2 regions of the Bacillus swezeyi genome follow, and region 1 is predicted to be linked to the other one. Evidence: riboswitches for the same ligand, from Rfam matches in the RefSeq annotation. Region 1 holds a riboswitch; the other holds the start of a gene.
The links. A riboswitch is a leader RNA that binds a small molecule or an ion and turns the genes downstream of it on or off. The one in region 1 is predicted to bind cobalamin.
Positions count from the first base shown of each region.

Region 1 (7,311 bases):
CAATGAGATTACAGAAAAAAAGGGTGACTGTCAATAAAAAAAACAACTTTAATACGTTCTTGGTCACGTTAATTCCCTTTTTCGTCAAAAATAAACCTGTTCTTCGTCAAGTGCAGCATTTTCCCGCTATTCTTCGCTTAGCTTTGGAATGTCTTCCTCTGACAGCAAATGATAGTTTTCATGCAGCAAAAGCGCGTATTCTTCGTCAAATTTCGGATGGGGTACATATTGGGCTTGTTCGATTGAAAGCTCTTGCCTTTGGTATTCTTCTTTTTCTTTCATCATCAGCCACCTCCTTTTTTCATTAGGATGGCCTTTTGCTCCCGATAATATGAGGAAATCAACTCTCATGGATCTAGTTATTCTTTCATCTCTTTTACCATTCGGCTCAGGTCTTATTGCTTACAATAACAGCATCATTTCCTATTATTCGACTTTCCTCACCTATTCTCTATTTTTTAGATTTTTCATAAAATTCATACAAATGAACCTTTTTTTAGCAAAATAAATGTTTTAAAATATAATCACGCACCTTGTAACCCATCTAAAGCAGCACAAAACAAGGAGGGCTTTGAAATGCAAATGCGATTAATTCCTTATGTCACTGACGCGAAGCTGATGGACGTGAATGAACTGCCGGAAGGAATCGATGCGATTAAGGCACCGGAGCTGTGGTCACAAGGTTTTAAAGGAAAAGATGTCACTGTGGCAGTGCTTGATACAGGCTGTGACGCAACCCATCCTGATTTAGCGGATAGAATTATCGGAGGCAAAAACTTCACTGACGATGACAACGGAAAAGAAGATCAGTTTAATGATTATAATGGACATGGCACCCATGTTGCGGGTACGATTGCTGCCAATGACAAAAACGGCGGGATTTCCGGTGTTGCCCCTGAGGCAAACCTTTTAATCGTTAAGGTGCTCGGCGGAGAAGACGGAAGCGGTGCATATGAATGGATTATCAACGGCATCAATTATGCCGTTGAACAAAAAGCGGACATCATTTCAATGTCGCTTGGCGGACCGGCCGATGTTCCCGAATTGAAAGAAGCTGTGGCAAATGCCGTCAATAGCGGTGTTCTCGTCGTCTGTGCAGCCGGAAATGAAGGCGACGGAAATGACCGTACAGAGGAATATTCATATCCGGCCGCGTACAATGAAGTGATTGCTGTCGGCTCTGTATCGCTGACGCGAGAATCGTCTGAATTTTCAAACGCCAATAAGGAAATAGATCTCGTCGCACCAGGCGAAGAAATCTTATCAACATTGCCTGGTCAGCAATACGGGAAGTTAACCGGAACGTCGATGGCTACTCCTCATGCCAGCGGCGCGCTTGCTCTTATAAAATCAATGGAAGAGGACGCATTTAAACGAAAACTGACAGAGCCGGAACTATACGCTCAGCTGATCCGCAGGACTCTTCCTCTCGATTATTCAAAGGCGCTGATCGGAAACGGATTTTTATATTTGACAGCTCCTGAGATTTTAGCTGAAAAGGCTGGCGAAACAAAACTTCTTTCCCTTTAACAACCGGAGCCGCCGACATTGGTCGGCGGCTTTTTCATGATGTCGGATAATTCCCGGCTGATAATGAAGAATCTTTTTAATAGTAAGAATTCAAAAATTATTTTGACTAAAAGAACATGAGGGTATATAATCTACTAAACAATTTCAACACTAGGAACACGGTAATCTAATGCGAGGTTAGATTTTAAAAGGGAAGATTGGTGAAAATCCAACGCGGTCCCGCCACTGTAAATGAGTAGGTTATTTCAAAAAACCCACTGTTTCTATATGGGAAGGGTGAAATAACTGTTGATCCACGAGCCAGGAGACCTGCCTGTTCTGATGCACCATATACCTACGGTCGATAGGAGGTGTTCGAGTTGACGTAACAATAGGCTACGTTTATTTCTCGTTCGCAAAAATGCTGTATTAGGCATTCACCTTCAATCTGTCCGGAGAGTGAGTGTCTTTTTTTATTGAACATTAAAAGGAGGATACCTGAATGACAAATGTGAAAACAAGCAGCTTGGGATTTCCAAGAATCGGCTTGAACAGGGAATGGAAAAAATCGCTTGAGGCTTATTGGAAAGGAAAAACAGATCGCGAGACCTTTCTGAAAGAAATCGACGAACAATTTTTTGCAGCGCTCAAAACTCAGCTTGATCAGCAAATCGATATCATACCGGTTTCAGACTTTACGTTCTATGACCATGTTCTTGACACGGCGGTTATGTTCAACTGGATTCCTGAAAGATTCAAGGATTTAAACGACCCGTTGGATACTTATTTTGCAATGGCAAGAGGAACAAAAGAAGCTGTATCTTGCGAAATGACGAAATGGTTCAACACAAACTATCACTACATCGTCCCTGAATACGAAAAAAATGCACAATACCGCTTAACAAAAAACAAACCGCTTGAAGATTATAAGAAAGCAAAAACGGCATTGGGCGTGGAAACGAAGCCCGTCATTCTTGGGCTCTACACTTTTGTAGCGCTGGCAAAAGGCTACGAGACACAAGACATCAAAGACATTTATCAGCAAATGATCCCGCTTTACACCCAACTTCTAAAAGAGCTTGAACAGGAAGGCGTCAAATGGGTGCAAATTGACGAACCCGCTCTTGTCACGGCTTCACCTGCTGAAGCAGCCGCTGCAAAAGAAATCTATGAGAAGATTAAAGATAACGTGTCAGGGCTGAATGTACTTCTGCAAACATACTTTGATTCAGTCGATGCCTATAAAGAACTGATTTCGTTTCCTGTTGAAGGAATCGGACTTGATTTCGTTCATGACAAAGGCAAAAACCTCGAGCACCTGAAAGCGCACGGCTTCCCGAAAGATAAAGTGCTTGCCGCGGGCATTTTAGACGGACGAAACATTTGGAAAGCCAATCTTGAAGAGCGTCTTGATTGGACGGCCGAGCTGATAAGCGGACTCGGGGCCAGCGAAATCTGGATTCAGCCTTCAAACAGCCTGCTCCATGTTCCGGTAGCAAAGCACCCTGAAGAACAGCTTGCCGATGATTTGATCAACGGTTTATCCTTCGCTAAGGAAAAGCTTTCAGAGCTTACGCTTCTGAAGGAAGGCTTAGTTTCCGGGAAAGCGGCCGTACAAAGCCAGATCAATGATGCAAACGAACACCTTCAAGCTCTAAAACGATACGGCGCCGCGACCAATACAGCTTTTGCCGAAGAACGAGACAAACTGACTGAGGAAGACTTTGCCCGTCTGACGGCATTTGAAGAAAGACTGCGGATTCAAAATGAATCTCTCGGCCTTCCTGTTCTGCCGACAACGACGATCGGAAGCTTCCCGCAAACCGCTGAAGTGCGAAGCGCACGGCAAAAGTGGCGGAAACAAGAATGGTCAGACGAACAATACAGGTCGTTTATTAAAGAGGAAACAAAAAGATGGATTGACATTCAGGAAGACATCGGGCTTGATGTCCTTGTGCACGGAGAATTCGAACGGACTGACATGGTTGAATATTTCGGTGAAAAGCTTGGGGGATTCGCTTTTACCAAATACGCCTGGGTTCAGTCTTACGGCTCCCGCTGCGTCCGTCCGCCTGTGATCTATGGGGATGTTGAATTTAAAGAGCCGATGACGGTAAAAGAAACGGTTTATGCGCAGTCATTGACTTCTAAAAAAGTAAAGGGCATGCTGACAGGACCTGTGACGATTTTAAACTGGTCATTTGCCCGCTATGATCTGCCGAGAAAAGAAATCGCCTTCCAAATCGCGCATGCCCTTCGCAAAGAGGTCGAAGCGCTTGAAAAAGCCGGAATCCAAATCATCCAAGTCGATGAGCCTGCATTAAGGGAAGGCCTTCCGCTGAAAGAACGGGATTGGAATGAGTATCTCACATGGGCTGCCGAAGCTTTCAGACTGTCCACTTCATCTGTTCAAGACACAACGCAGATTCACACACATATGTGCTACAGCAACTTTGAAGATATCGTGGATACGATTGAAGACTTGGACGCAGACGTCATTACGATCGAACACAGCAGAAGCCACGGCGGATTCCTTGATTATCTTGAACAGCATCCTTATTTAAAAGGGCTCGGGCTCGGCGTTTATGATATTCACAGTCCGCGCGTCCCTCCTACTGAAGAAATGCTGACAATCATTGAGGATGCGCTGAAAGTTTGCCCGGCTGACCGTTTTTGGGTCAATCCTGATTGCGGATTAAAAACGAGACAGCCTGAAGAAACGATCGCCGCATTAAAAAACATGGTCGAAGCCGCTAAACAAGCAAGGGATAAACTGGCTCAGACTGTTTAATTTCACAAAAAATTCAGGAGGGAACCATCCGAATGAACGGATGGTTCTTTTTCTTGCCTGCCGCCCTGTTTAGATCAAAAGAACCATTATCCAAAGTCTGTTCAGCGAAAAAACATTAAGACTTTTGATTCATTCGTACGATTTTCTTCCGGATTCTTTTCTTTTAACATATTCATAGTAGATGATGGAAGGGAAGGAAAATATGTAGTGATTGACGATGGAAATGCCCAAGAACGGGAATTAAGAAGAAAAGCATACCAAGAAGACATTCATTCTCTTCAACATTATGTGAGAGATTTGAATTCTGCCATAGCTGAGCTGAGACAGGAAAGCTCCTGCATTCTCAAAGCTCATCAAATGTATATCAATGGCTGGCGGGGGCAGGCACGGAAAATGTATGATGCACTTTTGGATGATCTTGACCGCGCGGAATCTCGTGTGTATGACAAGCTGAGAATCATTAAACAGCAAGCTGCCGAGGAGATCGAACGGCTTCAGCTGGAAGCCGAGAAGCCGATATGAGCATTCGACTGAATGTAAATGATTTACATGCTCTCGCCCGCCAATTTCGCCATTCACATCAGAAAATCAGTGATCTGATGCATCTTTTGCATCGTCACCTTCATGTCCTGCTCTCAAGTGTGAAAGCAGCGAAAACAAGTGATATCGATCAGGCTCAAACCGAAATGGAATATGAACTGAAAGGATTTTTGCATACGCTTGATGACCTGGAGCATTTGCTCCGCTATACTGAAACCCATATAAAAAAAACAGATCAAATGCTTGCCGACCGGCTTTTTCAGAATGGAGGGCACCTTGCCGGCTACCCGCCCATCATGTCGTTTTTGGCGGCTTCCAAAAGCTCCGCTGACGGCTTTAAAATGACGGCGTCGCTTTTGTCTGAACCGTTGATTTTAATGAAACAATTGAAAGAAAACGGGCTGTCAGGCCTGTTCACGGGAAACAGGAAGGCCTTATATATCCAGTTTGATGATCATGGAAAAGAGCGGCTGTGGTCTGTACGGCGCCTGTTAAGCCGCAACATCGCGGGGAACCTTTGCCTTTTGGCTTATCAGCAGGTTGCAAAAGGCCCTCTCTCCTATACGGCTTTCACGTTTGCCAAAAAAGCTGCTGTAGCGGCCCTGTCCGATCTCAAAACCGTATGTCTTCACGAAAACCAAAAAAACGCCGCCGCCATCCTGGCAAGCTTCAGCGAGAAAGCAAAACAGGAGCAGAATGGCGTCAATCATTCCCATACATAATAAAAGCCTGACCCTGGGGTCAGGCTTTATGTCTTTATCCATCCACAGGAGCAAGTACAGCACTACCAAATGACATTCGTCTGTTTGATTCGATGCTCCCCGTCTCCTTCTTTTAAAATGACTGCGCTTCCTTCTTCAGATATGCTGACAACTGCAAGCGCTGTATCATGGACATAGCTTGAGTTCCATAATTCACGAATCGGCCGCTTCTTAACAATATTCAAGAGCATCAAGATAAAAACAGAATGGCTGACAAGGAGAACATTCCCTTCCTTGTGCTTCTGGAGAATGAGAGTAAGCGCTTGTCTGACCCGCCTTTCAAAGTCCTGAAAACTCTCCCCTCCATTCGGCATGTACTGTTCAGGCGTTTGAAAATAGGCTTCCAGCATGGCAGGATCATGTTGTTTGATTTCGTCATATGTTTTTCCTTCCCAAGAGCCTAGGCCGATTTCTTTAAAGATATCGTCTTGAACGAAGGAAATGGAGCGGCCCTTTAGAATCGCCCGGGCAGAATCAACGGCGCGCCCGCTTGTGCTGACATAAGCCGCTTGAAATTGAACATCTTTCAGCTTTTCGCCGAGCGCCTTCGCATTTGCTAAACCGAGCGCTGTTAGATCGGAATTCTCCCAGCCTTGCATTCTCTTTTCAATATTCCACTCCGTCTGGCCGTGTCTTGCAATGTACAAGGTAAGCAAACAATCCTCTCCCGTCCTTATGATACTAGCATTTATTGTATTCGATCAACGTCTTCGGATCAAATATAAAGAATATTCTGAACTACGTTTGTTTTACGGGAACCATCAGCTATAATAAAAAGGCAAGACAACCAAGGAGGATACAGACATGAATCACGAAACATTCTTACAGCGCGCAATCGACCTTGCAGTTGAAAGCGTGAAATCAGGAACAGGGGGGCCTTTTGGCGCTGTGATTGTCAAGGGCGGCAAAATCATTGCCGAAGGAAAAAACAATGTGACAACCAGCAATGATCCAACTGCACATGCAGAAGTGACGGCCATTCGGCTTGCCTGTGAAGCACTTGGCGATTACCAGCTTGACGACTGCATTTTGTATACAAGCTGTGAACCTTGTCCGATGTGTTTAGGGGCGATATACTGGGCGAGGCCGAAAGAAATATATTTTGCCGCAAAGCATTCTGATGCAGCATCAGCAGGCTTTGACGATACTTTTATTTATGAAGAAATCATGAAAAAACGAAGCGAACGAAACATTCCTTTTTATAAAATGGAGCTTCAGGATAAACTGGAGCCTTTCCTCACGTGGGAAAACACGGATAATAAAATAGAGTATTGATAAAGGAGCTTCCTTTTTTCGGGAAGCTCCTTTTAATTTACAAAGTTTCCGATGCCGATCATTCTTTATACCAATCAAGTTTTTGATCTTCGGCTTCAAAATCCAGACTTTCCACTTTCCCATCCTTTTGGATCTCAAGCCTTACGGTTTTGCCTTTCAATTTTTCGGGCGCCTCGGCTATATCTCTTTCATAACCGGATGCTTTCTGATACGTTTTATCCCCCGCTTCGGTTTGGATCGTTACATCATGATCAGACTCACTGACAAGCGTTCCGATGACCTTTTGGCCGCCGTCAGCCTCCCGCTCATAGACGCCGTTTTCGTCAGCTTTCGCCTGGGGCATCAGCTCTGCCTCTTCCGCTTCCTGCGTCTTTCCGTCCACTTCTACTTGAATAAGCTTCCCTATTAAATCATCGTGATCTTCTTCACTTTTAA
Region 1 is NZ_CP133085.1:1,622,411-1,629,721, reverse strand. Features, by position in the region: gene RBH91_RS08070 (transcriptional regulator SplA domain-containing protein) at 127-285, opposite strand; gene RBH91_RS08065 (S8 family peptidase) at 577-1,530, shown strand; cobalamin riboswitch at 1,672-1,861, shown strand; gene metE (5-methyltetrahydropteroyltriglutamate--homocysteine S-methyltransferase) at 2,012-4,300, shown strand; gene RBH91_RS08055 (DUF5082 domain-containing protein) at 4,508-4,822, shown strand; gene RBH91_RS08050 (hypothetical protein) at 4,819-5,562, shown strand; gene RBH91_RS08045 (histidine phosphatase family protein) at 5,625-6,257, opposite strand; gene RBH91_RS08040 (guanine deaminase) at 6,406-6,876, shown strand; gene RBH91_RS08035 (hypothetical protein) at 6,935-7,311, opposite strand, start outside.

Region 2 (7,311 bases), 2.1 Mb from region 1:
AGATGTAAAGACAGGCGAAACGATCGCCGCGGGAGAACAGACGATTCTCATCAAGGGGACGATCATGAAAGGCCATAAGTTTGCATTAAAGGACATCGCCAAACATGAAAATATCGTCAAATACGGTTTTCCGATCGGGCACGCTACGGAAGCCATTCAAAAGGGAGAATGGGTGCACACGAACAATGTGAAAACGAATTTGGGCGGTGTTGAAGAATACAGCTACAAACCGAGATTTACAGAAAATCCATATGAAAAAGAGCCGCTCACGTTTAAAGGCTTTAAACGAAAGGACGGCAAAACAGGAATCAGAAACGAGCTATGGATCGTACCGACGGTCGGCTGTGTAAATGGCGTCGCAGAGTTAATCATTAAAGAATTTAAGGCTGAGATCGGCGACATCGCTCCATTTGAAAGTGTTCACGTATTAAAGCATCAGTACGGCTGTTCACAGCTTGGTGATGATCATATCAATACGAGAACGATTTTAGCGAATGCCGTCAAACACCCAAATGCCGGCGGCGTGCTTGTGCTGGGCCTCGGCTGTGAAAACAACAGCATTCACGAATTCCGGGAAGCACTCGGGGATTATGATCATGACCGGGTGAAATTTCTTCTTTCCCAAGAGGTCTCAGACGAGGTCACCGAGGGTGTCAAACTGTTAAAAGAAATTTACGAACATGCACAGTTTGACAAACGAGAGGATGCACCGCTTTCAGAATTAAAGATTGGATTGAAATGCGGCGGTTCTGACGGTTTTTCGGGTATCACAGCGAATCCGCTGCTCGGCAGGCTGTCCGACTTTCTGATCGCCCAAGGCGGAACGGCGGTTTTGACGGAAGTGCCTGAAATGTTTGGAGCGGAAACGCTGCTTATGGAGCGGGCTGAAAACGAAGAAGTATTTCATAAAATCGTCCGTTTGATCAATGAGTTTAAACAGTATTTTATCGACCACCGTCAGCCGGTTTATGAAAATCCGTCTCCCGGAAATAAAGAGGGGGGGATTACCACATTGGAGGATAAGTCGCTCGGCTGCACGCAAAAAGCCGGCACTTCAAAGGTAACGGATGTGCTTGACTACGGTGAGATTTTGAAAAAGAAAGGGCTGAACTTGCTGAGTGCGCCGGGCAATGACCTTGTCGCTTCATCTGCGCTGGCTGCCGCAGGATGTCAAATCGTCCTGTTTACGACAGGCAGGGGCACGCCTTTTGGCACGTTTGTGCCGACGATGAAAATGTCGACAAATACAAACATGTATGAAACGAAGCGCCATTGGATCGACTTTAATGCAGGCAGGGTGCTCGAAGACCTTTCTGAAGAGGGCATTCTGAAGGAACTGATCGATTTTCTGCTTGAAGTGGCAAGCGGCAAACAGCTGAACAATGAAAAAAACGATTTCAGAGAACTGGCAATCTTTAAAACAGGCGTCACATTGTAAGGAGGGAGTCAGACTTGACTCTGAATAGAAAAAAAGAGGAGATCTTAAGGCAGATCACCGTTCCCGTTTTTCCAAACCGCCATTTTGATGTCACTGAGTTCGGAGCGGATGCCAGCGGTAAGGCGGATTCAACGGCGGCAATTCAGCAGGCGATCGATGAAGCTTATCAAGCAGGCGGCGGAACAGCGATTGTGCCAAAAGGCGTGTTTCGTTCCGGAGCGCTCAGGCTGAAAAGCAATGTAGAACTGCATATCGAACAGGGAGCCGCCATCAAGTTCAGCCCAAATCCGGACGATTACCTTCCCGTTGTTCTCACGAGATTTGAAGGAGTTGAACTTTATAATTATTCACCGCTTATCTATGCTTACGAAGCCGAAAATATTGCGCTGACAGGCAAAGGAACGCTGGACGGCCAAGGGGATGAAGAGCATTGGTGGCCGTGGAAGCGGGGAACAAACGGCCAGCCTTCACAGGAAAAAGACCGCGATGCCCTCTTTGAGATGGCGGAGCGGAATGTGCCGGTTGAAGAGCGGCGGTTTGGAAAAGGCCATTATTTAAGGCCGAACTTTATTCAGCCGTACCGCTGCCAAAATATTTTGATCAAGGATGTTACCGTGCTGAATTCGCCGATGTGGCAGGTTCATCCCGTGCTTTGCGAGAATGTGACCGTAGACGGCGTCAAGGTGGTCGGACATGGGCCCAACACCGATGGAGTCAATCCCGAATCGTGCAAAAATGTGGTGATTAAGCATTGCCATTTTGATAATGGCGACGATTGTATTGCCGTCAAATCAGGAAGAAATGCCGATGGCCGGAGGATCAACATACCGGCGGAAAACATCGTCATTGAGAATAATGAAATGAAAGACGGCCACGGAGGCGTAACGATTGGCAGCGAAATTTCGGGCGGTGTAAAAAACATATTTGCCGAAGGCAATCTCATGGACAGTCCGAATCTGGACAGGGCTCTCCGCATTAAAACGAATTCAGTGCGCGGAGGCATTCTCGAAAACATTTATTTTTACAAAAACGTTGTAAAAAGCCTGAAACGGGAAGTGATTGCCATTGATATGGAATATGAAGAAGGAGATGCCGGAAACTTTAAACCGGTCGTCCGCGACATTGAAGTGGATCAGCTGAAAAGCACCGGCGGACAATACGGAATTCGGGTTTTGGCATATGACCATTCACCGGTTACCGGGCTGAAGGTGACCGATTCTAAGATTGACGGCGTCGAGATTCCGATGGAATTGAAGAATGTGAAAGATCCTGTTTTTTTAAATCTTTATATTAACGGGAAGCGCTATGATTCATCTGAACAATAAACAGAAATCCTCTGCCGATAAGCAGAGGATTTTTGTTAGATAGAGCGGATAATCCCGCCTTCCACCCTTTGAGCCGAGCCATTGATGGCCGCAGCTTTCCCAGAGGCGAGATAGACGATTGTGCTGGCCACTTCTTCCGGTTTAGCATAGCGCTGAATTAAAGAAGTCGGCTCATTCACTTTGAAATAATCTTTGACAAATGTGTCTAAATCGGTTTCCTCCGCAGCGGCTGCCCCTTCCATATAATTGGCGACGCCTTCGGTCCAGGTAGGCCCCGGAAGAACCGAATTGACGGTCACATTTGTCCCTTTTGTCATTTCCGCCAAACCTCTTGATAAACTGATCAAAGCGGTTTTCGTCATGGAATAAGGAATCATCTGTGGTAGCGGCTTGATGCCGGCTTCACTCGCCAAATTAAGAATCCTTCCTTCGTTCCGCTTCAGCATGTTCGGCAAAAAGGCGCGGCAAAGGCGGACGGCGCTTAAGACGTTCACTTCAAAATATTTGAGCCACTCTTCGTCTGTGACATCCGCAAATTCCTTCACTTCGAAAAACCCCATGTTGTTGACGAGAACATCAAGCTCCCCGATTTGTTCGGCTTTTTCTGCGAATGTCCGGCTTTCTTTTGGGGCAGATAAATCAGCGGCGATTCCGTGAACAGTCCCATATCGGGAAAGCTCCTCAACAACGGACTGGACTTTCTCTTCCGTCCGTCCGTTTACGATCACCTCTGCACCTTCGGCAAGAAAGGCTTCGGCCGTCGCTTTTCCTATCCCTGCCGTAGAACCTGTGACTAAAACGAGTTTGTTTTGCAGTTTCAAATCCATCTAAAATCAATCCTTGTTAAAAGTGTATGATGAAAAAGCGTCCAATACCAGTATAGCGCAGCCGGACGGTGTGGTCGAAAATCGTGCTTCAGAAAGGTTGGCAAGCCTATTGTTCTCTTTCTTTTAATGCTTTATGAATATCATCCATCGGACGGAGCCCATTTTTTTCATGACTTCAGCCGCCTTTAGCGGATCGTTTTTTCGAATGCGGCAGCCATTTCCCATATTGCCATTTTGGACTGGCGGAATGATTGAAAAAGAAGAACGGCTGAAAACTGAAGGATGTACGGATTTTTGGATGTTTCTGTAATCAGATTGTGAAACTGTTCGTCAAGCCCTGCCGCATCATGCTTCCTTCCCTCTTTGAGTACATCTTCATATTCGGCTGCAATTGAATTCGGCTCTGGATAAATCTTCACGCGCCAAGAGCGTTGCCGCCAAGACCTGGAGCTGAGCGAACGGCGGATAGATCGTCAGCGCATGATCGTAATTTTTGTTTTAACAAAGCCTTGAGATTCCAAAAGCAGGAGTGCTTCCCTGACAGGGGTGCGGCTGACGCCGATCGCTTCGGCGGGATCGAAGTCTGTGACTTTTTCGACGGGGCTCAAGCGTCCCGTCAACAATCCAGCGCTTGATTGAATTTGCTGAAAGACTGATTTGAGAAGTGAAATTTTTCGGTATCGGCTATGCGATATATCGTAATTGCTATTGCGAATTCGTTTGAAAACACCCTTTTTCAAATCTCGTATACAAGCCTGATCCGATTATAGTATAATAATTCAGAAATTAGGATACGAATGAGTCAGAAAGGTGCTGCTTCCTGGAAGCAGCTTAAAAGGGGAAGCCGGTGAAAACCCGGCGCGGTCCCGCCGCTGTCATTGGGAGCGAACCGGATGCTAAACAAGCGCCTGAAAGCGATGATCAAGAGCCAGAATGCCTGCCTGGATGATGACGCGCGTAGTCTGCGAGGACAGATGCGGTGTAAGCGATGTGCACATTTTTTGTCCGTTCATTGTTTGCTGCATCTTTACTGAGTAGAGATGTTTTTTATTTTATCCCGAGGAGGAAGCAAGATGAAGAAGTTTGCAGGTTTGTTGCTTTCACTGCTTTTGGCCGCTGGTGTCCTGGCCGGCTGCGGATCAGCGGAAGCGCCGGCACAGCAGCAAAAACAGGAAAAAACAACTGAAGCGTTTCCGGCTGAAGTAAAGGATGCTTCAGGAAAAGAAATCAAGATTGAAAAAGAACCGCAGAAAATTGTCTCTTTGATGCCGAGCAATACCGAGATTACATATGCCCTCGGCCTGGGCAAAAAAGTCGTCGGTGTGACGGATTTTGATACATATCCAAAAGAAGTGAAGGATGTTGAAAAAATTGGCGGCATGGAATTTAATACGGAAAAAATTATCTCACTAAATCCCGATCTGGTACTGGCCCATGCTTCATCGATGCAGAGTGCTGAAGAAGGGTTGAAACAGCTGCGCGATGCCGGGATTCCGGTGGTAACGGTCAATGATGCGACGTCCTTTGAGGAAACGTACCAGTCGATCAATATGATTGGAGAGGCGACCGGTGCGAAGCAGGAGGCCGGAGACCTTGTGAAGAGCATGAAATCAGATCTTGCCGCTATTAAAGAAAAAGCTGAAAGGATTTCTGAAAGCGAGCAAAAAAAGGTATTTGTCGAAGTTTCTCCCGCCCCTGACATTTATACGACCGGAAAAGGCACCTTCATGAATGAAATGCTGGAAGCGATCCATGCGAAAAATGCCGCTTCAGAACAGGAAGGCTGGGCCAAGATGACAGAGGAATCGATCGTCAAGCTGAATCCTGATGTGATCGTGACAACAAACGGCGCCACATCTGTCGACGAGATCAAAAAACGTAGCGGCTGGAGCAATGTAAAAGCAATTCAAAATAACGAAGTATACGACGTGGATCCTGACCTTGTGACCCGTCCGGGACCGCGGCTGATCAAAGGGGTCGAAGAGCTTGCGGAAAACATTTACCCTGACGTTTTTAAGAAATAACCGCTTTGCGGCATATCTCGCCAGTTTGATATTTTTGTCGGCCTCTATTCTTATGGGAATCTCTATCGGATCTTTGGAGATTCCCATTCCTTCTATTATCAAGGTTTTTTTGCATGAATTGTTCGGTATTCAAGGGATAGAGCCTGATCCGACAGAAGCGAACATCATTATGAAAATCAGGCTTCCGAGGGTGATTTTGGCTGCGCTCGTCGGTGCGGCGCTGGCTGCGGCGGGCGCCGGATTTCAGGGGCTTTTGAAAAACCCGCTCGCAGATCCATATACGCTGGGCATTTCATCGGGAGCGGCCGTGGGAGCCGTCGTTACTCTGTTTTTCGGAATTCAGCTCCCGGTTATCGGAAGTTTCACACTTCCGTTTCTGAGTGTCGCCGCAGCTGTTGCCGTGATTTTTATGGTTTTGCTGTTTGCCCGGCTCGTCCACCCGTCACTGACGCTGTCTGCATTGATTTTAACCGGGATTATCTTCAGTTCTTTTTTGGGTGCGCTTATTTCTTTAATGATTGCACTGACGGGCGATGATTTAAAACCGATCGTTCATTGGCTGCTTGGCAGCGTGTCGATGAGAGGCTGGAGCTATATTTTTCTGTTTTTGCCGTTTTTTCTGTGCGGAATTGTCGGTTTATTGCTGAATGCAAGAGAATTAAATGTGATGACATATGGAGAGGCAAAAGCCAAGCTGCTCGGCGTCAATGTGGAATCGAGAAAGATCGCCGTACTCATCTCCGGATCTGTTTTAACCGGGGCAGCCGTTGCTGTATCGGGCACGATCGGATTTGTCGGTCTTGTTGTTCCCCACATCATCCGCCTGATATGGGGAACAGATCACAGACATTTGCTGCCGCTTTCCATCCTCAACGGCGCCGGATTTCTGGTGCTTGCTGATTTGACGGCACGTACGATTATCGAGCCGTCTGAACTGCCGATCGGGATCATAACAGCCTTAATAGGAGCGCCGGTATTCGGATTTATTTTGATTCGCCGGCAGCGTGGAGGAATTCACAATGTTGGACGTTCGTAATCTTTCAGGTGGATACGGCCGGAAAGATATCGTGAAACACATCAATTTTTCAGTTGCAAAAGGAGAATTTTTCGGGATCATCGGTCCGAATGGAAGCGGGAAAACGACGCTTTTGCGTTTGATCAACGGAACGCTGAAACAGGCGGAGGGTTCGATACATTTAGCCGGAAAACGGCTGGAGTCGTATTCACCTAAAGCTTTGGCTAGACTGGCGGCTACGCTTCCTCAAAAAACGGATCAGGCTTTTAGCTTTTCCGTCAAAGAAACGGTTTTATTTGGCCGCTACCCATATCAAAAAGGCATATTCAGACAATCTGCCGAGCGCGACGAAGAGATTGCAAGAAAAGTGATGGAGGAGACGGGGGTCATTCAGTTTGCCGATCACGCGATTCATGAACTGAGCGGGGGAGAGCAGCAGCGCGTTTACTTGGCTCAGGCCTTGGCCCAAGAGCCTGATATTCTGCTTCTGGATGAACCGACTAATTTTTTAGATTTATCCTATCAAAAGCAGCTCCTCGATCTGATCAAGTCACTGTCGATTGAGAAGGGCCTTGCAGTTGTTTCTGTATTTCACGACTTAAACATTGCAAGCTTATACTGCGACAGGCTTCTGATGATGAAAAACGGCGGGGTTGAAGCGCTGCACACGACGGATGAAGTG
Region 2 is NZ_CP133085.1:3,684,215-3,691,525, reverse strand. Features, by position in the region: gene RBH91_RS18470 (UxaA family hydrolase) at 1-1,438, shown strand, start outside; gene RBH91_RS18465 (glycoside hydrolase family 28 protein) at 1,453-2,763, shown strand; gene RBH91_RS18460 (SDR family NAD(P)-dependent oxidoreductase) at 2,799-3,590, opposite strand; gene RBH91_RS18455 (FCD domain-containing protein) at 3,776-4,009, opposite strand; gene RBH91_RS18450 (GntR family transcriptional regulator) at 4,064-4,210, opposite strand; cobalamin riboswitch at 4,382-4,549, shown strand; gene RBH91_RS18445 (ABC transporter substrate-binding protein) at 4,664-5,614, shown strand; gene RBH91_RS18440 (FecCD family ABC transporter permease) at 5,577-6,650, shown strand; gene RBH91_RS18435 (ABC transporter ATP-binding protein) at 6,634-7,311, shown strand, end outside.
Region 2: it holds a riboswitch for cobalamin, as region 1 does, so the genes downstream of both, RBH91_RS18445 (ABC transporter substrate-binding protein) here and metE (5-methyltetrahydropteroyltriglutamate--homocysteine S-methyltransferase) in region 1, are expected to answer to the same signal.